Regions from separate parts of the Streptococcus sp. KHUD_017 genome, predicted to be linked through region 2. Evidence: predicted binding sites of a transcription regulator. Region 2 holds the regulator's gene; the other holds the start of a gene.
The links. The regulator CtsR, encoded in region 2, represses protease genes until heat stress. The targets are predictions, from matches to a motif close to TTGGTCAAAAAAGGTCAAANA.
Positions count from the first base shown of each region.

Region 1: ACVAMZ_RS02885 (ATP-dependent Clp protease ATP-binding subunit) is a predicted target of CtsR. The motif match lies at 9,407-9,427, and genes of this name have one in related genera.

Region 1 covers NZ_CM142175.1:584,510-597,073, reverse strand. The annotation lists gene ACVAMZ_RS02910 (SIALI-17 repeat-containing surface protein) at 1-6,151, opposite strand, end outside; gene ACVAMZ_RS02905 (bifunctional methylenetetrahydrofolate dehydrogenase/methenyltetrahydrofolate cyclohydrolase) at 6,388-7,245, opposite strand; gene ACVAMZ_RS02900 (amino acid ABC transporter ATP-binding protein) at 7,378-8,112, opposite strand; gene ACVAMZ_RS02895 (amino acid ABC transporter permease) at 8,112-8,795, opposite strand; gene ACVAMZ_RS02890 (DUF1797 family protein) at 8,998-9,228, shown strand; gene ACVAMZ_RS02885 (ATP-dependent Clp protease ATP-binding subunit) at 9,468-11,717, shown strand; gene ACVAMZ_RS02880 (NUDIX hydrolase) at 11,807-12,256, shown strand; gene ACVAMZ_RS02875 (DUF1827 family protein) at 12,320-12,564, shown strand, end outside.
Region 2 covers NZ_CM142175.1:1,721,705-1,734,268, forward strand. The annotation lists gene dusB (tRNA dihydrouridine synthase DusB) at 1-856, shown strand, start outside; gene ACVAMZ_RS08570 (YoaK family protein) at 909-1,595, opposite strand; gene ACVAMZ_RS08575 (hypothetical protein) at 1,719-2,411, opposite strand; gene ACVAMZ_RS08580 (hypothetical protein) at 2,680-2,910, shown strand; gene ACVAMZ_RS08585 (NUDIX domain-containing protein) at 2,961-3,734, opposite strand; gene ACVAMZ_RS08590 (ATP-dependent Clp protease ATP-binding subunit) at 3,809-6,241, opposite strand; gene ACVAMZ_RS08595 (CtsR family transcriptional regulator) at 6,248-6,706, opposite strand; gene ACVAMZ_RS08600 (DUF7675 family protein) at 7,047-7,349, opposite strand; gene ACVAMZ_RS08605 (hypothetical protein) at 7,377-7,616, opposite strand; gene ACVAMZ_RS08610 (hypothetical protein) at 7,774-8,034, opposite strand; gene ACVAMZ_RS08615 (hypothetical protein) at 8,186-8,461, opposite strand; gene ACVAMZ_RS08620 (hypothetical protein) at 8,512-8,838, opposite strand; gene ACVAMZ_RS08625 (ABC transporter ATP-binding protein) at 8,962-9,690, opposite strand; gene ACVAMZ_RS08630 (ABC transporter substrate-binding protein) at 9,690-10,697, opposite strand; gene ACVAMZ_RS08635 (ABC transporter permease) at 10,736-11,494, opposite strand; gene ACVAMZ_RS08640 (thiamine-binding protein) at 11,457-11,747, opposite strand; gene cls (cardiolipin synthase) at 12,003-12,564, opposite strand, start outside.

The DNA of each region.
Region 1 (12,564 bases), 720 kb from region 2:
CAGGTGTTTTTGAATCACTTGCTTTGGCTGGAGAATAGGCACTAAACTCGACCATTGCAAGACCATTGGTTGTTGATTTGCGAGTCATACGTGCGCGAATAGCAGATGTCTGAATCGGATCAAAGGTAAATTCGATTGGCTTACCAGCCACGATTGCTCCAGATGCTTTATAAGGAATTTCTTCCCAATTTTCTGCCTTGTTAAACGGATGATCCGCATTTTCCTCATAACGTGAAATGGTGCTTGGTTCAGAATAAGTTGGTCCAACGTATCTTTCGAGTACCATTGTCGCTGGTGCATCTGTTCCACTGTCTTTGAAGAATTGGATTGCTACTTTTCCAACAGACTGAGGTGTAATCTGACCGTTCTTCTTAAAGAGAACTCCCACGGACACTTCTTGATCTTTTGGAGTCCGAGACCAGTTTGTCCAACGATTATCCTCATTAAATCGACCATCGTTGATATAGAAGATTTTATCATTAGAAGCGGCATCGGTATCGTTTGTAGTAGAGGCAAAGGCTTTAGAGTCAGTCGCATTATTGCTTGCATTCTCAGAGATAACTTGATTTCCTCTTGCCAGAACGGTTACTTGCATCTTAGTTGTCAGGTCTGTTCCTAGGATATGACCAAGCACTTCAAAGGTGCCTTCCTGGTCTGTCGCATGTTCAGCCACTGCATCCCATTCTACGGCTAGTTTATCTGTAGTCCAATCTGTTTCTGTTGGATAGTATACTGTCAATTCTGTAGGTAATTGAAGCTTATCGCCAACACTCAATGTCATGGCAGCATTTTCGGCAGCTACTGGTTGTGTAGATTCTTTTTTACCATCACGGAAAATGCGATACTCTTTCAAGATGCTTCCGTCTTCTGCCTTCAAAATGAGGCGTGTTGCTCCTTCTGGGCTTGTAGCAGGGACAATCGTTACCACACCATTGTCGCTTGCTGTTGCAGTAATCACTTTGCTAGCTTGAGGAATATGATAGTCTGTCTTAGCTGGATTGAAATGTTCAAGGCTCTTGCCATCTACTTGGATAGAAATCTCTGAACTTGAAGCACTTGGAACTTTATTTCCTAAGATAGTGATTTCGGTCAAACCGACACCAGCCGTACCATTTGCTTTCTTCATGCGAATACGAACTGCATAGGTCTCAACCTTATCAAATGTAAAGTGGTTAGTTTGGCTTGCAGATAATCGTCCTGGAGCTTTGAGATGTTCAACCTCTTTCCAGTTGGTAGCATTGTTAAATGGATGCTTGGCATCTCCTTGAGCATGATTGACATCAGTTGGTAAATCTGGAATTTCTTGACCAACATAATACTCGATGACATATTCTTTTGGAAGTCCAATCGCACCATCTGTATAGAAATCAACTGAAAGATTGTCGACAAAGCGTTTGGTTAAATCTCCCGAATTACCAAATAAGATAGACGCCCAATCGTTATCAGTATTTGTTTGCCATGTAGTCCATCTATTCTTGACATCTGTATTGGCTCTTGAAACGGTCAAGTCATTCAGAGTATTGGCCGAATCATCTCCACCAGTATTGGATACGATAGCTGCTGGCAATTGTGAACCTGTCCATTGTTTCGAGATATTATTTCCCGCAACAACCTGACTGGAAACACGAACATGAGCCTTGGTAGTCAGAGAGCTACCAACCAATTGACCTTTGATTTCAAAGATTCCTTCAGTTTGACTAAAGTTAGCTGGCACCTTATCCCAAACGACATCATTATAGACAGTTGTTCCATTAGAATGGTAGGCACGAACGTTAGCTGGCAATTGAACCGTTTCACCCTTAGGAAGAGTGAGGCTGATTTCTTCTGCAACCTGCAATCCTTCAACAGTCACATTTGCAATAGCTTCAATGTCTGTACCTTCTACATGACCTTTTAAGGTAAAGCTATGATAACTAGCGAGTTCTTTTGCATCCACCTTGTCCCAAGTTACAGCTAGCTTACGAGGCAAACCTTTGTCAAATTCTGCTCCGATTTTATCAGGCAAATTCGGTTGCTGATTGATATCTGTAGAGATAGAAACAGGATGAAGCTTAACAATTTTCTTAACTACTTTGTTTTCTTTGATGACCACTACGGTGGCTACAGATTGAGTCTTATCAGTTTGATTGTCAATACGAGGTGTGAGCGTCACACTACCTTTAGTGTAAAGTAGCAAGTTCTGTCCGTTTACTTCAAGATGCCCACCATCAGTAGAGCTAGCATCCAAGTGAATATCTGATGCTGAAAATTCAGTCTGTGAACCATCTTCGTAATGCCCAATGACATGATAAGGAAGGACTTGATCTTCTGTTGCAGTCTCTTTTCCTTCTACACTTACTTCCAAGCGTGTCAAGGCAGGGGCTTCTTTCACAAATTGAATCAAGTAAGTTTGAACCAAATCGCCCTTTTGGTCACTCAAGAATACAGAAGCCTGATAATCATTAGCTGCTGAAGCTTGTTGAACTGTTACCTGATAGCCTCTTGTCTGTGCTCCGACACTTGGAATTTCAGCACTGTAAGGAAGGGATACTCGGTAGTAGGTCTTTCCAGGCTCAAAGTTTTCAAGAGACTTATCTCCAACCGTGAGTCCTGTAACAGTGTTTTCTGTTTCCTTGTCACTTGCGATAAAGGTTGCCGTAACCTCGTAGTCATTGCCTTCCAATTTACCAGTTGCTTCCGTACGTCCACCTTCTTTTGTCAAGGCAGAAGGATCTTTCAAGGTCCAAGAAACGACATCCGCATCAACCAAGTTACCATCTGACAAAACAGCCGTTACCGTTTTATCCAAATCCTCTGTAGCTGTACCAACTGGTACAGTTGCAACTTTAGGCAACCACTTATCAAGAGCAATGACCTTAACAAGGGCTTCAGCCTTAGCTTCGAGACCTTCCACGCTACCAAGAACTTTTTTCTCCCCTGCACTAGTAAGGAGATCATCTGGTATATCCCAAGTTACAGATTTTTCTTCAACACTGCCGTCGCTATAAATAGCTGTCACAGTTTTTGGCAATTTAGGATTTTCGCTAACATCTGTAGTCGCCTTCACAGGGGCAAAAGCGACAAAATGACGATTTTCTTTTTTGCCTGAAACGGTTATAACCGTCGCCTGATCAGAAGCTAAACCTGCAGAATCAGCATAAAGAGTAAATTTCCCTTCTTTTTCAGTGGATTTAACAATGACAACACCTTTACCATTGAAGGCTTTTCTCTGCCATGTGCCATCTTTCTGAGCTTTATAACGTTCACGGCTAGCTTGTTCCCCATTATCCACACCGACAATCTGACCTTGCCCATGAAGATTGAAATGAACAAGATTATTGGCAGTTGGTACAACATTGCCATCTTCATCAACGATTTCATAATGGATATAAGACAAATCTTTGCCGTCTGCAGTGATGACATGTTCTTCCTTGGTGAGACGAACTCTAGCTGGCTCTCCAGCCGTTGTTACACTATCACGCGCAATCTCTTTACCATTTTCATCACGAGCAATAGCAGTTAAGGTGCCTGGTTTATAGTCCACCAACCACTCAAGATACAATTCACTTGGTTTAGCACCCTCGTGATAAGGGCGTCCATCTTCAGTTGTTTTCTTAACAAATTCCTTCTTACCAAGGGACTCGTTGTTCAAGAACAATTCTACGCTAGCAGCATTTGAGAAGGTCCGAACTGGAACCTTGCCATTGATGAGCATATTACGTTCCTTGAGCGTTTCTTCTGTCCAATTCCAGTGAGGCATGATACGAACAGTTGGTTTTTCTTTAGCACTATACCACTCACTACGGTATAAATAGAAATCATTCTTAGGCAAGCCTGCTGTATCAATAATACCAAAGTAAGAGCTTTTCACTGGTGTATGATCTTGGTTATGCCAAGGTGTAGGCTCACCAATATAGTCGAAACCAGTCCAGATGAACTGACCTGCATAGCCAGCACGATCACGGTCAAAGGTCCAAGATTCAGTAGCTGTTCTACCCCAAGCTACACGGTCATTACCATAGTCAGATTGTTCATAATGACGATTTGGACGATTATCGTGCCAGAGTAAATGAGCAGGATCAAAATAAGAATCTCGAGTTCGAGTCGCTGAAGAAGTTTCAGAACCGTAAATCAACCAGTCTGGATGCGCTTTACGAACAGCATCATAATTCCGTTCACCATAGTTCATACCGACAGCATCCATAATTGCTGCCAATTTCAAGAATTCTCCAGTAGACCTATTACTAAATTTGTTCTCACCCATGGTCACATAGCGCTCTGTATCGATTGCTTTGATGATAGCTTTCAAGCGCTTAGCTGTTTCTAGTGAACGTTCCCCACCATCTGCTTCATCCACTTCATTACCGAGTGACCACATGACGATGGATGGATTATTTTTATCACGTTCGACCATGGTTCTCAGGTCAAAATCAGACCACTTCTCACCCTTCTTGGCTTCTGGGTGGGTTGCATCTTGGTCAAAGAAACGTCCATAGTCATACGTTTTCTTGCCACGATACCAAGTATCAAAGGCTTCTTCTTGGACCAAGAGTCCTAGACTAGCAGCAGCATCTAGTAACTGTGGACTTGCTGGATTGTGAGTCGTACGGATAGAGTTAACTCCCATATCTTTCAGGAGTTTTAATTTACGATAGGTTGCCTTATAATTTTCTTCTGCCCCCAAGGCACCATTATCATGGTGGATACTAACTCCGTGGAATTTCATTCTCTCACCGTTCAGTGAGAAGCCTTCTTTAGCTGTCCAGTTGAAATAACGATAACCAAAAGTATCTTCTGTTACATCAACTAGCTGACCTTCATTATAAACCTTGGTTTTTAGAACATAGAGCTGAGGATGGTAGCTTTTTGTTGTCCAGAGAGTTGGCTTGTTAACCAAAATCGTTTGCTTAAAGTCAGCTGTCTCATTTCCTGATAGAGTCTTAGTTACAGAACGAACTAAATCTGAAACAACCTTACCTTCCTTAGTAAAAATCTGTTGCTCCACAAATACCTTGGCTAGAGTCTTGGCAGTATTTTTGATCTTGCTTTGGATTTGTGTTTCAACATTGCCATCTTTTTGTTGAGCTAATTTCGGAGTTGTAATATGATTTCCATTTTCAGCCACTTGCACCTTATCACGATAGCTAAGCGTCACATCACGATAAATACCACTTCCTGAGTACCAACGACTACTTGGTTGCTTATTAGTCACTTGAACAGCAATGGTATTCTCACTGCCATCTTTATTTAAAAATTCAGTAATATCATATGAAAAATGGTTGTAACCACTTGGATAATGACCTACAAATTGACCATTGACATAGACCTTAGAGTCCATGTAAACTCCATCAAAATTAATACGAACGTCTTTGCCCTTGGCAGCTTCGTCTACAGTAAAGGTCTTACGATACCATGCAGTACCCCCGTTTAATTGACCACCTTCGTTTCGAGCAGGAGATTTGTGATCAAAATCAAAATAGATACTCCAGTCATGAGGAAGGTTCAACTTAGACCAGTCATGAACATCCACGTCTTTCTTAGAAAAATCACCCTGAGAATTTAATTTAAAATACCAATCTTTGTTAAAATTTTGTTTTCTTTCTTGTAACAGTTGGTCTTCTTTTTCTTTCTCTTTGGTAACTTGAGGTAAGTCTGTTGCAGAAGTATTTTCCTCCTTAACTTTATGACTAGTTACTGGTTTATTCTGATTTGCTTCAGCAGTATGTTCTTCCAAAACTGCTGGCTTTTCAGAACTAGCTTCTGAAACTGTAGGCGCTTTTTCATCCACTGCAGTTGCTGGTTTTTCAGCTTTATCTTCCTTAGGGGTGACTACTTCTGCTTCCTTTTCTTCCTTAGGACTTGTTGCCTCAGTCGCCTTTTCTTCAGTTGCTGGTTTTTCAGTTTCCACCTTATCCTTTTCTTCTTTATAAGTAGAAGAATCTTGTGGACTGTTTTGCTCAGCTTTTGCAATGGCTGCAGCAAGATCATCTGGAAGTTTATCTAAAGGTTGAACTTGATGAATTGTTTCTTCGCTAGGACTAGCTGTTTCTGCTTCAGCTGCTTGCGCTACCTGAAGACCAAAAATACTAGCTCCAATCATAACTGAAGCCGCACCAATTGCAAACTTACGAATACTAAAATGACACCGTTTTTCAAAAAATCTCTTATCCATTATGGTTCCTTTCTAAGTTATAGTAAGCGATTACATTTTGCTTCAAAAAATAAACCTCCCTCTAGACGCTTACTTCATTTACATATACATATTGTTACTTTTAATATATCAAAATAGTAGAGTTTTTTCAATAATTTGTAGAAGTTTTACTGGAATTTTAGTAGAAATCGAGCAAGAAAAAAGCAAGTTCTAAAAATAACTTGCTTTTAAAGTTCTATTAATAATTACAGAGATGATTAATCTTTATCCAGCGTTCTTAAAGCCGCCTGATAAGTCTGCTCCATCAGCATAGTAATGGTCATAGGTCCTACTCCACCAGGTACAGGTGTGATATGGCTAGCGACTGGTGCAACAGCATCATAGTCAACATCTCCACAGAGTTTGCCATTTTCATCTCGGTTCATCCCCACATCAATAACAACTGCCCCAGGTTTGACAAAATCAGCAGTCACGAACTTAGCACGACCGATAGCTACGACCAAAATGTCGGCTTTAGAAGCTACTTGGGCTAGATTGTGGGTGCGAGAGTGGGTCAAGGTTACAGTTGCATTTTTAGCCAACAGCAACTGAGCCATGGGTTTCCCGACAATATTGGAACGACCAATTACGACCGCATTTTTACCTTCTAAGTCAATCCCATATTCATGAAACATTTCCATAATTCCTGCAGGTGTTGAAGGAATCATAACTGGATGACCAGACCAGAGGCGTCCCATGTTGAGAGGATGGAAACCATCCACATCCTTTTCTGGATCAATAGCTAGTAAAATAGCTTCTTCATCGATGTGTTTTGGTAATGGAAGCTGGACCAAAATCCCATGCCATGCTGGATCTTGGTTGTATTTGGCAATCAACTCCAACAATTCCTCTTGAGTAATGGTCTCCGGAACACGTACAACTTCACTTTGGAAGCCCGCTGCGATAGCTGAACGTTCCTTGTTACGAACGTAAACTTGGCTGGCTGGATTTTCTCCGACTAAAATGACAACTAAGCCAGGCACCAAGCCTGTCTCTTCTTTTAGTTTAGCTGTTTTTTCAGCCAGTTGTCCTTGTAGCTTGGCTGCTAAAGCCTTCCCATCAATAATCTGTGTCATGTATTTTCTCTTTTCTAACAAATATCCTCTATTATAACAAAAAATCGCTCGACCTTCTAACACTTCTTACCTAAGATACCCTATAGTCTGAAACTATAAGAAAAAGCCCTCTTGGAGCTTTTCATCATATTCTTACAAAACCTTACTCAAGAAATCCTTGGTTCTTTGTTCTTGTGTTTGATCAAAAATTTGCTCAGGTGTTCCATCCTCGACAACTACACCGTCAGCCATAAAAATAACACGGTCTGCTACTTCACGCGCAAAGCCCATCTCATGTGTTACGATGACCATGGTCATACCTGACTTGGCAAGTTCTTGCATAACTGCTAGTACTTCCCCTACCATTTCTGGGTCTAGGGCAGAAGTCGGTTCATCAAAGAGTAGGACATCTGGTTCCATAGCAAGACCACGCGCGATAGCGATACGCTGTTGTTGCCCGCCCGACAAGCTTTGTGGATAGGCATCGGCCTTATCTGGCAATCCAACCTTTTCCAAGAGCTCAAGCGCTCTCTTCTCAGCCACTTCCTTACTTTCTCCCTTAGTCTTAATCGGAGAAAGTGTAATGTTTTCCATGACTGTCATATTCGGGAAGAGATTGAACTGTTGGAAAACCATTCCCATCTTTTCGCGCATGGCAAAAAGGTCATTTTTCTTATCCGTAATGTCAACACCCTCAAAGATAACCTTTCCTTTTGTAGCTTCTTCAAGGAGATTCATCGAGCGAAGGAGGGTTGACTTACCGCTACCAGATGGTCCAATAATGACCACTACTTCCCCTTTTTTAATTTCAAGATCAATCCCTTTTAAAACTTCATTTTTGCCAAAACTTTTATGAAGGTTTTCAATTTTTATAAGTGTTTCAGTCATTATTTTTTATCTCCTTGTCCCATACGATTTTCAAAAGCTTTCAAGGCCAGCGTCAAGATAGAGGTCATAATCAAGTAGTAAAAGGCTGCAAATAGAAGTGGAGTTAAAGGTAAGTATGTGGTTGTTGACACCGTAGTAGCTCCATTCCACAACTCCATAACCCCGATAGCTGACAAGAGCGAGCTATCCTTGATAATGGTAATAAACTCATTCCCCAAGGCTGGTAAAATATTCTTGATAGCCTGTGGTAAAATGACATAGCGCATAGCATTTTTAGGGCGAATACCTAGTGAATAGGCTGCTTCTAGTTGTCCTTTTGGCACTGCATTAATCCCAGCACGAACAGTTTCTGATACATAGGCACCACTATTCATAGAGATAATGATAATCCCTGGGATCAAACGAGTCAGATCAACATCTAAGATTCCAATTTGAATAGTCGGAGCACTAATATGCATCAAGGCAAAGGCAATCATAATCTGCACCATCATCGGTGTCCCACGGAAGACCCAGATGTAAAGATTAGCAAACCAAACAAGTGGTTTAATCTTCGAACGTTGTGCAAAGGCCAACAACACTCCTAGAATAGTCCCTAAAAAGACCACTAAGATAGAAATGATAATGGTAACAATAGCGCCGTAGTTAAAATATGGCAAATATTTCGGTAAAAAAGAAAAATTCATGGATGCTCTACTTTCTACATTTAATTTAAACTTAAAACTTGTATAAGGATAACATATTTTGTATAAAAATGCAACATCCTTACCTGATATTTTCAATAAATTTTCAAAGACGAGGGAAATAGCGAGAAATCTAAGTTTTTTCTAGTCAAGTAGAGTCTGTTTATGGTAAAATAGTAAAGATAAGAAATGGAGGAGAATCAAAATGGAATCACATTTGGTTAGAATCATCAATCGCTTAGAAGCAATGACAAAAGATGGTGGTAACTTGAAACGTAACTTTGAACGCGAAGGAGTTGTTGTCGCAGAGGTTGCTTTTAACCATGACGAAGAAAACGGACCACTCTTTACACTTCGTGATGTTGAAGCTCGTGAAACGTATACATTTGATAGCATTGACTTGATTGCAATGGAAATCTACGAACTTTTATACTAATAGTTGAATAGAGGCGGGAAAGTCTCCTGCTTTGACCAATGAAAATCCTTTTTGCATGACAAATAGGATTTTTCTTTTTATCCCTATATTTCATCTACAAAACTCTTTTATCATGAGTTCTAAGACTCAATCTTTTTACTTGCTTTCCCCTTCAATCATGATATAATGAGACTAAAGAACTTTGACTATTCTTGACCTTTCTTTTTTAGTCAAAGCCAAGAAAGAAACGAGGTAGAGGTATGCTCTGTCAAAATTGTAAAATCAATGACTCAACAATCCATCTTTACACCAATCTTAATGGACAACAAAAGCAAATTGACCTTTGTCAAAATTGCTACAAAATTATCAAAACAGATCCTAACAATAGCTTATTTAAAGGAATTACAGATTTAAACAACCGTGATTTTGATCCCTTTGGAGACTTCTTTAACGATCTGAACAACTTTAGACCTTCTTCAAATAACAATGTTCCTCCAACTCAGTCAGGTGGTGGTTATGGCGGCAATGGTGGTTATGGTTCCCAAAATCGCGGGCCAGCTCAAACACCTCCTCCTAGTCAAGAAAAAGGACTCTTGGAAGAATATGGTATCAATATAACTGAGATTGCCCGTCGTGGAAATGTCGACCCTGTTATCGGTCGTGACGAAGAAATCATCCGTGTCATTGAAATTCTCAACCGTAGAACCAAAAACAATCCCGTCCTTATCGGAGAGCCTGGTGTTGGTAAGACAGCCGTTGTCGAAGGCCTCGCTCAAAAAATTGTAGATGGAGATGTCCCTCATAAACTTCAAGGGAAAGAAGTCATCCGCTTAGACGTTGTTAGCCTTGTCCAAGGCACAGGAATTCGTGGCCAGTTTGAAGAGCGTATGCAGAAACTCATGGAGGAAATCCGAAAACGTGAGGATATTATCCTCTTTATCGACGAAATTCATGAAATCGTTGGTGCTGGTTCTGCTGGAGACGGTAATATGGATGCAGGAAACATCCTCAAACCTGCCCTTGCTCGTGGCGAACTTCAGTTAGTGGGTGCTACTACCCTCAATGAATATCGCATCATCGAAAAGGATGCAGCCCTTGAGCGCCGTATGCAACCTGTCAAAGTTGATGAACCAACAGTGGAAGAAACTATCACTATCCTCAAAGGTATTCAAAAGAAATACGAGGATTATCACCACGTTCATTATACAGACGCTGCTATTGAAGCCGCTGCTACTCTTTCTAACCGCTACATCCAAGATCGTTTCTTGCCAGATAAGGCTATTGACCTTTTAGATGAAGCTGGTTCAAAAATGAACTTAACTTTGAATTTTGTGGATCCAAAGGTTATCGACCAACGCTTAATCGAAGCAGAAAATCTCAAGGCTCAAGCAACTCGAGATGAAGATTTTGAAAAAGCAGCCTACTTCCGTGACCAGATTGCTAAATATAAGGAAATGCAAAAGACCAAGGTAACGGATCAGGATACTCCAATCATCAGCGAAAAGACGATTGAACACATTATTGAGCAAAAGACTAATATTCCAGTTGGTGATTTGAAAGAAAAAGAGCAGTCTCAACTCATCAACCTAGCAGACGACCTCAAGGCTAATGTCATCGGTCAAGATGATGCAGTTGATAAGATTGCTAAGGCTATCCGCCGTAACCGTGTTGGGCTTGGAACTCCAAACCGTCCAATCGGTAGCTTCCTCTTTGTTGGTCCTACTGGTGTCGGTAAGACAGAACTTTCTAAACAACTGGCTATTGAGCTTTTTGGTTCTGCTGATAGCATGATTCGCTTTGATATGAGCGAATACATGGAAAAACATAGCGTTGCCAAACTCGTCGGTGCCCCTCCAGGATACGTAGGCTATGATGAAGCTGGACAATTGACTGAAAAGGTTCGTCGTAACCCCTACTCACTTATCCTCTTGGACGAGGTTGAAAAAGCCCATCCAGATGTTATGCATATGTTCCTTCAAGTATTGGATGATGGCCGTTTAACGGATGGTCAAGGTCGAACTGTTAGCTTTAAGGATGCCATCATTATCATGACCTCAAATGCAGGTACAGGCAAGGCTGAAGCTAGTGTTGGTTTTGGTGCTGCTAGAGAAGGTCGTACCAACTCTGTCCTTGGAGAATTAGGTAACTTCTTTAGTCCAGAATTCATGAACCGCTTTGATGGGATTATCGAATTCAAAGCTCTCAGCAAGGAAAATCTCCTACAAATCGTTGATCTTATGTTGGATGATGTAAATAAACGACTCTCAAGCAACAACATCCATTTAGATGTAACAGATAAGGTGAAAGAAAAACTTGTAGACCTTGGTTACGATCCAAAAATGGGAGCTCGTCCACTCCGTCGTACGATTCAAGACTATATCGAAGATGCGATTACGGACTACTACCTTGAAAATCCAAGTGAAAAAGACCTCAAGGCAGTCATGACAAGTAAAGGTAAAATCGTGATTAAGTCCAAAAACAAAACGGAAACAGTCGAGTCAAACGACTAGTTCCTCACATACAAAAGAATGTTCTTGCTTGACAGTGAGAGCATTCTTTACTATTATAGAAAGAAAGCGCACTCACGAAGGAGAACTTTATGGCAAATCCAACATTTGGAGAAAAAAAAGAGGGAGTAACCTACAAAAATAGATATGGCGTTTATGCAGTCATACCTGATGCAAACCATGAAAAGATTATCCTCGTACAAGCTCCAAATGGTGCATGGTTCTTACCAGGAGGTGAAATTGAAGAAGGCGAAAACCATCTCGAAGCTCTCAAACGAGAATTGATTGAAGAATTAGGATTTACAGCTGAAATCGGCACCTACTACGGGCAAGCTGATGAATATTTTTATTCTAGACATCGTGATACCTACTACTACAATCCAGCCTATCTCTACGAAGCCACTTCTTACCAAGAAATCCAAAAACCTCTCGAGGACTTCAATCACTTAGCTTGGTTCCCAATCGATGAAGCTATTGCTAACTTAAAACGCGGAAGTCACAAATGGGCGATCGAAGCTTGGAAAAAACAACATCAAATTTAAACTATCTTTACCAAATTTCCCAAAAAGTGCTATAATAGACATAGAAATACAGGAGGAAACCCTATGAAGCTTATCAATACTACAAATTCACACTCGCAACTTGTTAAAAGTCAGCTAGAAAGTACCGACGCAACGCTTGTAGAGGTTTATTCTGCGGGAAATACAGATGTTATTTTTACTCAGGCTCCACTTCATTACGAAATCCTCATTTCCAATAAACATCGGGCAATCCGTGAAAAAGAAATGGAAATAATCAAAGAATTTTTCCTCAGTCGTAAAATTAATCAACAGGCTATTGATAAGGCAAA
Region 2 (12,564 bases):
CCTTGTGGTCATGGAAATGGTCTCTGACAAAGGAATCCAATACAATAACGAAAAGACTCTTCACATGCTTCATATCGATGAAGGAGAAAACCCAGTTTCGATCCAACTTTTCGGAAGCGACGAAGATAGCCTAGCACGCGCAGCAGAATTCATCCAAGAAAACACCAAGACCGATATCGTCGATATCAACATGGGCTGCCCAGTTAATAAAATCGTAAAAAACGAAGCTGGGGCTATGTGGCTCAAGGACCCTGATAAAATCTACTCTATTATTAACAAAGTTCAATCTGTCCTTGATATCCCTCTCACTGTCAAAATGCGTACAGGTTGGTCTGACCCATCCTTAGCAGTAGAAAACGCCCTCGCTGCTGAAGCTGCAGGTGTTTCTGCCCTTGCAATGCACGGCCGGACCCGTGAGCAAATGTATACTGGTCATGCGGATCTTGAGACACTTCACAAGGTCGCACAAGCTCTGACTAAGATTCCATTTATCGCAAACGGTGATATCCGTACTGTCCAAGATGCAAAACAACGTATCGAAGAAGTCGGTGCTGACGCTGTCATGATTGGCCGCGCTGCTATGGGTAATCCTTATCTCTTCAATCAAATCAATCATTACTTCGAAACGGGAGAAATCCTTCCTGATTTGACCTTCGAAGATAAAATGAAAATTGCCTACGAACATTTAAAACGCTTGATTGATCTCAAGGGAGAAAAGGTTGCTGTCCGTGAATTCCGTGGACTAGCTCCTCACTATCTCCGTGGAACATCTGGAGCAGCTAAACTTCGTGGAGCAATTTCACAAGCTAGCACTCTGGCTGAGATTGAAGCACTATTGCAGTTAGATAAAGCATAATCTTCTATCCACCTCACAAAAAAGGCAAAGCTCAAAAACGAGCCTTGCCTTTTTATATATTTTCATCTTGCAAATCTAGTTGCTTCACTCTAGCTATATAGTAGGCCATGATTAAAAACAGATTGAAGCTGACAATCCAAATAGACCATTCATGGAAAAAATGCATCGATACAGCCAAACTAATTGCCCCTACTACGAAACTACCGACAACGATCCCATAGTTCAAAGCTTGGCGACGATATTCTTGAACATCTCCTTCTCCTCTAACGATGCGATACAAAGCAGTCAACATCTTTCGATAATTTCCAGAGGTCATAAAAATGACATAGGGATGATCTTCAATCAAACTACCCGTAAATGTTAGCATCATCATGCCTGTTCCAAAAGCAATAAAAGGTACTTCTAGTAAAGGAAATCGAGAAAAGAAGGGCAAAAGAAGAGTTCCAATAAATAAGGGAAGCAGCATCTTAACCCGCCAATAGGCTGTTTTGCGATATTCTTTCATGTGTAATGCAAACAGAAATCCTAGGGAAAAGAAAATAATGGAGCAGAATCGCAACATGGTATTGAGGACATTCGAGTCGTGCCAATCTGATATCAGTAGGAGAATGTTCCCAGTCTGTGTCGCCACCAAACTATGGTACTGGATGTGACAGAACACATCCAAAGAACCACCTATAAATCCAAGAAACACTCCCATGAGTCGTGTATTTTGAGGTAAAATTAATTTATCCACCATTGATTTATCACTCATTCCCTTTTGATTCATTTATTATACCACTTCTATTTAGAGAAATTAAGTGAAAAACAGTTGAACTACTCTTTTATAAATCTAAGTCTAGACTATACTTGAGGTAGTTTTCTATGGTTGAATCAAGACAACACTAGAAACTGTACCATCCGCTCCTGTTGTAATTTGGATGACTTTTCCACCACCTACTTCAGCATTGTATTTCCCATCATCAAGAGTATAAGAATAGCTTTGGATAGAATAGTTTTCTTTCTTACCATCAGCAGATTCTACTGTAAACTGACCACTTGATGAGACAGTGATCGTTTCGCCATTAGCACCCTTCCAATTTCCAGCCACAGCCGAAAAATCTTTGTCCACCATAGTCAAGACACCTTTATAACGTCTGTTATGTTCTGCCTGCTTGTCTTGAAGTTTGCGATCAGTTGCTGGATCATAAGTTGACTGATTCGGCTTTGCTTGTGTTCCTTGTTGATTGGATGGGGATTGAGAAGGGGCTTGCTTAGCAGAAGATTTTTGATTCTGCTTTGTTTCTGGCACTGTTGTTGCTTGCGATTGATTAGCAGTAGACCTTGACTGATCAGAAGATGATGACTTAGTGTTTTCTGAAGTAGTGGTGCTTGTTGAAGTTTGAGATTTACTATCTTTGTTAGAAGAGCTTGTCTTTGAACTTGATGTCGTTTGTGTTGTCTTGTTAGCATTGTCATTTTTAGCTTCTTCTTTTTTATTTCCGCATGCTCCTAAAAGCAAAGTCGAAGCCAATACGGCAACTGCTAGTAAACGAATGGATTGTTTTGTTTTCATAATATTTACCTCCTGTAATCTTTTTGAAATGTTGCGAAACATTTTTGTAATGTTTGTTCTGATTTTTGTCAACTATTTATCTAAAATTTTTTAGAATTATTTTTTAGTACATTTTTCCTACTCCTTCCATATCTTTTATTCGTAAACAATTTTAAAAAACAGGAAAATTCTTCCTACTGAAATGCTATCTTTTAAAAGTGTAATCGCTTGCATTTTTTTCTTGAAGAGCTATAATAAAATTGAAATAGGATATTGGAGGTGTAGACTTATGTCAAGCAAATATTACAAATATCTTCCTTGGATAATTTTAGGTGCTTTCTGCTCTTATCAGTCTGCAAGTCGCTATGCCCAGACTACATTTGATTTATTTTATTTAACCACAATCTTCATGATTGTCTATATGTCTCTACTATACTTACACGAACATTATTTAAAATACAAATACAAAGATTTATTCATTCGTTTTATGAGTAATCCTAAAAAAGATAAACATCCTTAAACAAAAAATAACAACAAAAAGAGGCCAGAAATTTTTCCGACCTCACTTTTTTATTTTAATCGATAAATAGTGATAACTTCCTTCTGAGGAATCCGTTTAAAGCCAACTTCCTCTATGCTATGACCATATTTCTCTAAGAAACTATCACTTGTACAGGATTTCTCTGGGCATAGAGTCTCAATGAGGGCTAGGCCGTCATCCACTGTGAACTCATCCTCTAGTAGATAAAGGATACAAGGGTCATAGTCGATAGCTTTTTGAATCTTCTTGATGGATGTTTGAATAATGGATAAGTGGTCAAATGCAAAGTCTTTCTCTTTCAGTTCTCTTCCATCCAAATAACACTTACCTGTGTGAAAATCAACATCTACAAGAAGGACTTCTTTTGCATCGTCTCCAGCCTGAACCAAGTCAATCGCTCGGTTCGGTAGATAAACCAAGTGGGCAATGGTAACTGTCCAACCTCTGGGATCACGACCAGGAGTCGATACCGTTACTAACTGTTCAATTTTTTCTAAGGGAAGTTCAAGATTGATTTCTTCTTTAACCTCACGTTGACAAGCATGGGCAGCATCTTCCCCTTTATCCATAAACCCGCCAACTAGCGCTAAACAATTTTGAAAAGGATGTGCCTTCCGACGAATCAGAAAGAGTTTCATTTTCCCTTCTACAAAGCAATAGGCTACCATATCCACAGTCACGCTTGGTTTTTCGTACTGAGGGAGTGCTTGCTTGTGGTACCAGTCTAAAAATTCAGCTTGACTAGCATGAACTTCAAAGTACTCTTTTTCTGTCATCCCGGTTGGAATAGTTTGATTCATCATCTTCTACTTCCTTTCTGCATTGATGGCAATGAAGGCTTTCTATCTACAAGTACTAGAGTATCCTAGTTTTTGTTTTATGCAATATCAAATTTCAATTGACCTGCTTTAACACCAATCTTAAGTGTCTTACCTTCTTTCAGTTCACCTGTAAGAAGGAGTTCTGCTAGTTTGTCTTCTACTTCCGTTTGCATAGTTCTGCGCAGTGGGCGAGCTCCCATCTCTGGATCATAACCCTTCTGAGCTAGAAGTTTAAGGGCAGAAGCTTGAAGTTTCAAGTCAATTCCTTTTTCTGCTAGGCTTGCAATCAATGGTTTAACCATAATCTTAACCACTTCCTGCATATCTTGACTTGACAAGCTATGGAAGACCACTTTTTCATCAATACGGTTGATAAACTCTGGGCGGTAAGTTTTTTTCAACTCTTCAAACATTCGTTTTTCCATATTTTCCTGATCAAAACGAATATCCTTAGCTCCAAAACCGACTGTCTTGTCATCACGAAGAGCTGTCGCACCAAGGTTCGACGTCATGATAATGATGGTATTTGAAAAATCAACCTTACGGCCCTTACTGTCCGTCAAGACACCATCATCCAAGACCTGCAAGAGAACATTAAAGATATCTGGGTGAGCCTTTTCTACCTCGTCAAAAAGCAAGACTGAATATGGTTTATTGCGAACCTTCTCGGTCAACTCTCCACCTTCTTCATAGCCTACATAACCTGGAGGAGCTCCGTTGAGACGGCTGGCTGCAAATTTCTCCATGTACTCACTCATATCAAAGCGGATAAGGGCAGATTCGTCATCAAAGAGGACTTCTGCCAAAGCCTTAGCCAATTCAGTTTTACCAACACCAGTTGGTCCTAAGAACATAAAGGACCCAATTGGACGTTTGTTATTGCGAATACCTGATTGATTTCGGCGAATGGCACGACTGATACTAGAGACAGCTTGTTCTTGTCCAATCACACGTTTGTGCAGTTCAGCTTCAAGATTGAGATACTTCTTGGCATCCGTTTGTGTCAATTTTTGAACTGGAATACCTGACAAGCGACTCAAGGTTGTCAAAATATCAGATTCTTTTACTACATCTTTGTAAACAGGTGCTTCCTGCTCTTTTGAAATGAGCTGCGCTGCTTGCTTCCATTTGCCATCCATCAAGGCCTTGTCAGCTGCTGTTAAACCTGACTCATCTGATTTCACATGTTTCGATTTGTTTTGGACTGTCGCTGCTGCTTCATCCAAAAGGTCAATCGCTGAGTCTGGCAAGTGACGGCTTGTCAAATAGCGATGCGCCATTTTAACAGCTGTTTCGACAGCATCATCTGTAATTTGGACATGGTGGTGCTTCTCATAGGTTGCTTTCAAGCCTTGTAAGATAGCCATACTGTCAGCCACGCTCGGCTCTTCAATCATCACTTTTGCAAAGCGACGAGAAAGGGCTGCGTCTTTTTCGATATGTTTTTGATACTCTTCCTGAGTAGTTGCTCCAACGGTTCTCAGTGTTCCACGTGCCAAGGCAGGTTTCAGGATATTAGCCGCATCCAAGGTCGAGTCAATCCCACTTCCTGAACCCATAATGGTATGAAGCTCATCAATAAAGAGGATGACCTTGCCATCTTCCTCGATATCTTTGATGATATTGTTCATACGTTCTTCAAAATCCCCACGGAAGCGAGTTCCTGCAACCACATTCATCAAGTCAAGCTCTAGAACACGCATCTTAGCCATTTCAGCTGGTACATCTCCATTAGCAATTCGCTGCGCAAGGCCAAGTGCCAAAGCTGTTTTACCGACACCCGCATCTCCAACTAGAACAGGATTATTTTTAGTTTTACGACTCAAAATTTGAATCATACGAGAGATTTCCTGGTCACGTCCGATAACTGGCTCTAATTTGCCTGAACGAGCTTGCTCTGTGAGATCATGAGTGTAATCTTCCAAACCGCCACTTGGAGTTTGAGGCATACCCATCATATTGGCCATAGAATTTTGCTTATCTGCTACTGAGCGATGGCGCTGACGTAGAGCCTTCAAATCTTCCTTTGTCCAACCAGCACGCGCTTCAAGGCTACGTCGAAGTCCAGCAATTTTGACTTGGTCCTTCTGATCTTCATAAGAAAAACCTGCTTTTTCCAAAATGCGAGTAGCTAAAGCATTACCGTCATGCAAGATTGCGTAGAGAAGGTGCTCAGTCCCCAATGCTTTTGCATGTACAACGGAGGCAACATGTTCCGCCTCCAACATCAAGACGTTTAAACGATAAGAAAAAGGGAGTTCCTGATAATCTTCCTTGTGGCTATAGTTGGCCTCTGTTAATTCAACAGCGACCTCCTCTAAACGATCAATCTCATACGGGAACTCGTTCAAAGTTGCTCCAGCAACACTGTAGCTATGATTAGCCATAGCAATCAGTAGGTGCCAAGACTCCAGGTAGTCTGCTCCAAAGCGACTCGCCACTAGAAAGGCACTGTCTATACATTCTCTCAATGCTTTTGAATATTTCATGTCGTTTTATTTTCCTTTTCTATCTACTTCATGCAATATCTGACGAAGCATATTGGCACGAATATAATCAGCTTCCTCGCCCAAAACACGATCTGAGGCCGTTGCAACTAACAGATTCATCTCCTGACGAGTCAAGAGTTCTTGTTCAAGTAAAAGTTTTAAAACATCTTCAAAGATGACTGGGCTAACTTCTTCACCTACTGAATACAATAAATCACGGAGCATTTCATGGTGGTTTGAGAATTCAATTCGGCCAATTCGAATATAGCCCCCACCACCACGCTTACTCTCAACTAGATATCCTCTACTCTCTGTAAAACGAGTTTTAATCACATAGTTAATCTGGCTAGGTACCACTTGAAAGGTATCCGCTAGCTGGCTTCGTTGCAATTCTACGATACCAGATTGTTCTAAAATTGCCTTGATATAGGCTTCAATATGATCCGATGTATTTTTAAATTTCATAGCTTGCTACCTCCTTCGTAAACTTTGACTATCTTTGACTATACTATCATTTACGACTCTATAAGTCAAATTTTTAGGGCTCAAGCCTTGAAAATACTGACTTTTAAAAATAGCTATAGATAACAAGCAATTCCCATTTCATTTTCTATTCTACAATTATGTTATAATAACAAAATTACACCTAGCTTTCAAATCCTTTGAAAGTATGTTATTTATGATCAAATCTAAGAAATATTTCGTAAAGTCTAGAAAAATAAAACTTCGGTATCATTAATGGTATACCGAAGTTTTTTGGTAGTGTGAATTTTTCACAGTTTTTTCTACTATAGTTCATATTCTATCACTGAGAGAAAAAATCTCTCCAGTAAGGATTTTCTCTATCAAAAATTCTAACTTCTTCTTCAGTCATATTGTGAGGATAATCACGAAAAAGGTTATAAATTTTTTTCTGGTCAAAGCTGAATAATATTTCTCCTCTAACATTTATCTTATCAATCCACCAAACTTTTGACTCTTCACTATCTTTGTAAAAATCACTGTACCCTTCAAGATTAGACTCCGAAAAAATGGGTTCATCTATTTCATCTGTTTCATCGAATGGGTCTTGTTTGCTGTAGTCATTTAGTTCATTATTTAACATCATTTAATCACTTTTTGTTATCTCTTAAAATCAGCACCAGGTAAAAGATTTCTCGCTTGGTAATTCGCCTCTATCCCACATCTGCTTCACTGCTCCACGAGCCTTGTTTGCATAATAGGGTGCCCCAAGTTCTTTATCATAATTTGACTCGATAGCAACTGTAACTTCACCAGTGCGCTCATCAATCTCAATCAAACCTGGGTCACGATTTTCTGGAATATACCAATATCCTAAAATACTAGAATTGAAAATTTTAATTAGTTTCAACATTGCTTTTTCCTACATACTATATTTTCCAAAGAAGTTCAAGTCATTTAGTACCACACAACTTGCCCTGATTCTTTCAAGCTACCGTCTTCATTTTTTAGATTTATAATACATTTTGACACATTGAACGGATTGATTGCTATAGTTTCTATGCAAAACGCTATGATTGACTATCCGATAGCGTAAATACTGCCACTTTATTCATCAATTCATCCTCTGTGTAGTCAATTGCAAATGTATTCATTTCAAAAAAAGATTTTGGTGGAGTTGAATCCACAAAAGGGAGACTATTTATCCTATACTCTTTGTCTCCAATTTTTACAAATTGATTAACTCTTAATTCAGAAAAGTCTGGATTTTCAACTGTAATAGAGACCAAACGATTTGGAATTCTGTAAACAGCAATGATTCTATTTCTCATATAATTACCTACTACACAAATACTTGATTTAAAGTAAGTACCTCGGCCATTAACATTTAATTCAAGATCTGCGCCTATATATTTTTAATTTCTTCTTTTTTCATACAATACCATTCCACCTATAAACTCAAAGAACAAGATAAGCCCAAATTTAGCTATCTACTAGTTGTTTTGCTTTTTCATAGTAAGTCTTTAAAAAATTTTGGCACAATTCTCTGTTCTCTGTATCTTCTTCGACATAGAAATAATACATTGGTTCATCATTAATAACATCAAAAAGAGGTTCATTCTCTGCTATCAAACTGTCAGCAAAAGCCTCATCTTCGCCTAATTTAGCAGTGAGCTCAAGAAAAAAGTCATAGTAATCATCAACATCACCACTTACACCTCTTTTTAGCATGTCTAATACTTGTTGACTGTATCTCATAACAACTCCTCTTTCTAATTATAAGACAACACTTCACCTACACTGAATCATCATTTTTCAATCATCCTGATGATTTCTTTTAAGGTTGGCTTGGTCTTTCTAATTCTATCCCATGCTCTCATTTTTAAAAAAGTTGGTAAAGGAATGCCATTTATTTTAGGCATTTCTTTAGATAATTTATATTTTTGTCTAATTTTATCTTTATTATCCATTACATACTGATTACGAGGTAAACAATAAAAAATACCCTCGCCAAAATAACTTAGCTCTTCATCGGATATTTCAATAAGTTCTTCCGGTTTTACAAAAATAGACCTATTTACTCTATCTTCTCCACTAGAAAAAATATTTTCCACAAAATCTTTATCAAATCCCATTTTTATACCATGTTTTATTTTTCTTCATTATAGCGCTTTTAGCACCTTCTCGCAAGTCAGTTTCTCTTTGTAAAAGACAAAAAGGGACTGGTAAATATTAAACTTCACCAACTCCCTTCATTTCTAACTATTTAACCCCAATTCCGCTAAGATTTGGCGTTTATAGGCAATTTTTTGAACTTCCTTGTCCTCTGTCTCGGACCAATCGAGTTTAATTTCAGAAACAATCTGCCCAGGGCGATTTTTCAAGATATAGATGCGGTCACTGAGATTGAGGGCCTCCTCGATACTATGCGTGATGATGAGTGTCGTCAACTCCAGCTGTTTGTGAATATCTAGATACCAAGCATGAAGTTCCATTTTGGTCATCTCATCCAAGGCGCTAAAGGCCTCATCTAGAAGAAAGAGCTTATGCCCGAAAAGGTAGGTACGGAGTAAAGCAACACGCTGACGCATCCCGCCACTGAGCTCATGAGGATACTTGTCTCGTACAGCCGTTAACTGAAAAGTCGCAAGGATTTCATCTGCGCGAGCAATAGCTTCTGCCTTATCCACCTTTTGAATCAAGAGGGGCAGGATGATATTCCCAAGGACCGTCTTATGCTCCAAGAGCAAGTCTTTTTGTAGCATATAGCTCACGCGTCCCTTGGGATTTTCCTCTCCGTCAAGAATGATTCGTCCTGACTGGACTTCTAAAATGCCTGCAATCAGGTTAAAGAGGGTTGTCTTTCCTACACCACTGGGTCCTAGGATAGAGACCACTTCACCTGAAGTCACTTGCAGGTTAATATCCTCTAAAATCTTTTCATCATCGTAGGCATAGCTTACGTGTTCTAGTCTAATTTCTGTCATTATTTCACAAATTCGTTAGTGAACCCTTTATCAGTCAAGTCTTCCTTAAGGATACCATTTTCTTTATCCCATTTGTAGAAGGCATTCCAGCGATCCGCATCAAATTGTCCCCATTTTTCCTTGTCGCTAGCATACTCTTTTGACAAGTATTTTTGAGATTCAATGACGAAGTCACGTTTATCCTTGAGTTCAGGTGCATTCTTGATGAGGATATCGGCTGCTTCTTCTGGGTGCTCCATGGCATATTGGTAGCCTTTTTTGATGGCTTGGATTACTTTGCGAGCTTCTTCTTTGTTGTCTTTCAGATAATCGTTGTTAGCGATGATAACTGGTGAGTAGTAGTCAAACTCTTTAACATAGTCCTTCAAGTACATAAAGTTGGCATCCACACCTTGCGATTTAGCAAGAATTCCATCCCAACCGTAGTAAATCCAAGCAGCATCAAAAACGCCATTGGCAATCGGTGTGATAGAGTTTGAGTCGTTGTTTGGTACTTTTTCAACCTTCTCAAAGTCTCCACCTTGAGATTCTACCAAGGTTTTCAGCATAGCAAGCTCAGTCGGGTCATTCCAGGTTCCATATTTCTTACCAACCAAATCTTTTGGACTATTGATATTGTCAGACTTACGAGAGATAATTCCTGATGTATTGTGTTCTACAATCGCTGCAACGGCAGTAATGCCTGCCCCTTTTTCCAATTTCTTAGCCATATAGTCTTGGAAATAGATAGCGAATGGCGCCTTACCGTTGATTACTAAATCAGATGAACTCTCTTCTGGTGGCAATTTCAAGTCCACGTCCACTCCAGCTTCCTTGAAATAGCCTTTTTCCTTAGCTACATAAAGTCCTGTGTGGTTGGTATTTGGTGTCCAGTCTAGGATAAAGTCAATTTTTTTGAGTTCTGCTTCTTTGTTATCCTTAGAAGCAGTTCCTTGACCACAAGCCACAAGCACGACAGCTAGAAGAGCTGTTACAATCGTTAAAAACACTTTCCATTTTTTCTTCATTTTTATTTCCTCTTTTCTTTTTCTCAAACGTTATTGTTCTATGAACGTTTCCATTTAATCACATATTTTTCGCTGATATCGACTAGCTTCATACCCAGAAGACTGATCAGTGATACCAGAATAATAATGGCAAACATGGTATCATACTGAAAAAGTTTTTTAGACTGAATCATGTAGACACCTAGTCCTTCAAAGCCTCCCAACCACTCAGATACCACTGTTGTGATAAAGGCGTAGGAGACACTAACTCTCAGTCCTGCATAAAAGTAAGGCAAGCTGACAGGGATTTTAAAATGCCAGAGAATTTGCCAGGGATTTGCTCGCATCAAACTAAACAATGTCAGCATGTCCTTGTCACAGTGTCTAAATCCATCTAAAATACTGACAATGATTGGGAAGGTTGTCGTCAAGATAATCAAGACAATCTTGGGCAAGATTCCATAACCTAACCACAAGACCAAGATAGGAGCTATAGCAATGGTCGGAATGGTCTGAACAACTACCATCATAGGGTAAATCAAGTCATTGAGCCAACCCAAACTATCCATAAGGACGGCCATGATACAGGCTATTAAAACACCCAAGACCAAACCTAACAAGGCTACTCTCAAAGTTGCCCAGCTATGGCACCAAAGAAATTCTCTATCACGAACAAAAGACTGAAGAATTTCAAGAGGTGTCGGCAAGATAAACTTTGGTAGGAGTTTTAACAAACCCGCTACCTGCCAAAAAGATAAGACTCCCAAAAATCCTAGCAGACTAATATGCCGTCTCATGATACTTTTCAAGTTTCTCATCGATGCTTAAAATCTCTCCTACATTTATTTTCACATTGGCAAAAACATTGTCTGCCCCTTGACCTGCTACCTCTAGCGCTTCTTTGAGAATGCGCATGAGTTGATCAAAGTCTCCCTCTAAGACCGTTTCAAAGGGTGTCACTACCATAGTCACTCCTTGAGCTTGCAGATAAGCAATGACTTGATCGATAAGAGCTATTCGATCAATTCCTTGTGATAAGGGTAAAACTTGCAAGGCAATGCTTGCTTTCATAAAAACCTCCTCTTCTCAGGTTTTCTTTTAACAAAAAGAAAAACCTTTTTCATATATGAAAAAGGTGCAAAATTAGGCCAAGTATTCGTTCCCTACGCTGGCATTACCCAGATCAGGTGCGGTCGAAGTTTAACACTTCCTCTCAGACTGTACACAGACTCCCATATATTATATGGACATATGATAGCGCAAAAAAAACAAGATGTCAAGGAAACTGCTTGCAGAAAAAAAGAGATGGTAATCCATCTCTTTCAATTAAAGCATTGGTGCAAATAACTGTGTTACTTCTTTAATCATCATTTGATACCATGTAGGATTTATGGTATCCGAGAAGATTTCTTGAGATTGTTCAAAAATTTCTTCAAAATCTTTGCGAATATCCGCGATTGACTCTGTTTTGTAGAGTAGTACTGCATTTTCATAGTGGTGGACCAAGCTACGATAATCCAAGTTAATCGTACCCACAGCCGCAAATCGATCATCAACAATCATTTGCTTACTATGGATAAAACCAGGTGTGTATTCAAAAATGCGAACACCCGCAGATAAAAGATCTGGATAAGCTCCCCGTGTTACAAGTTGAATGAGTTTCTTATCTGGTATGTGGGGTGTGACTATTCTCACATCTACACCTCGCATCGCCGCATTCTTTATATCCTCTGTTAAATCATAATCGATAATGAGATAAGGCGTTGTGATATAAACAAAATCCTCTGCTTGATTAATCAGATTTTGATAGACAATTTTACCCACCTTCATCTGGTAGATTGGTTTCGGTCCACTACCGTATGGGATACAAAGACCACTACCAGACCGT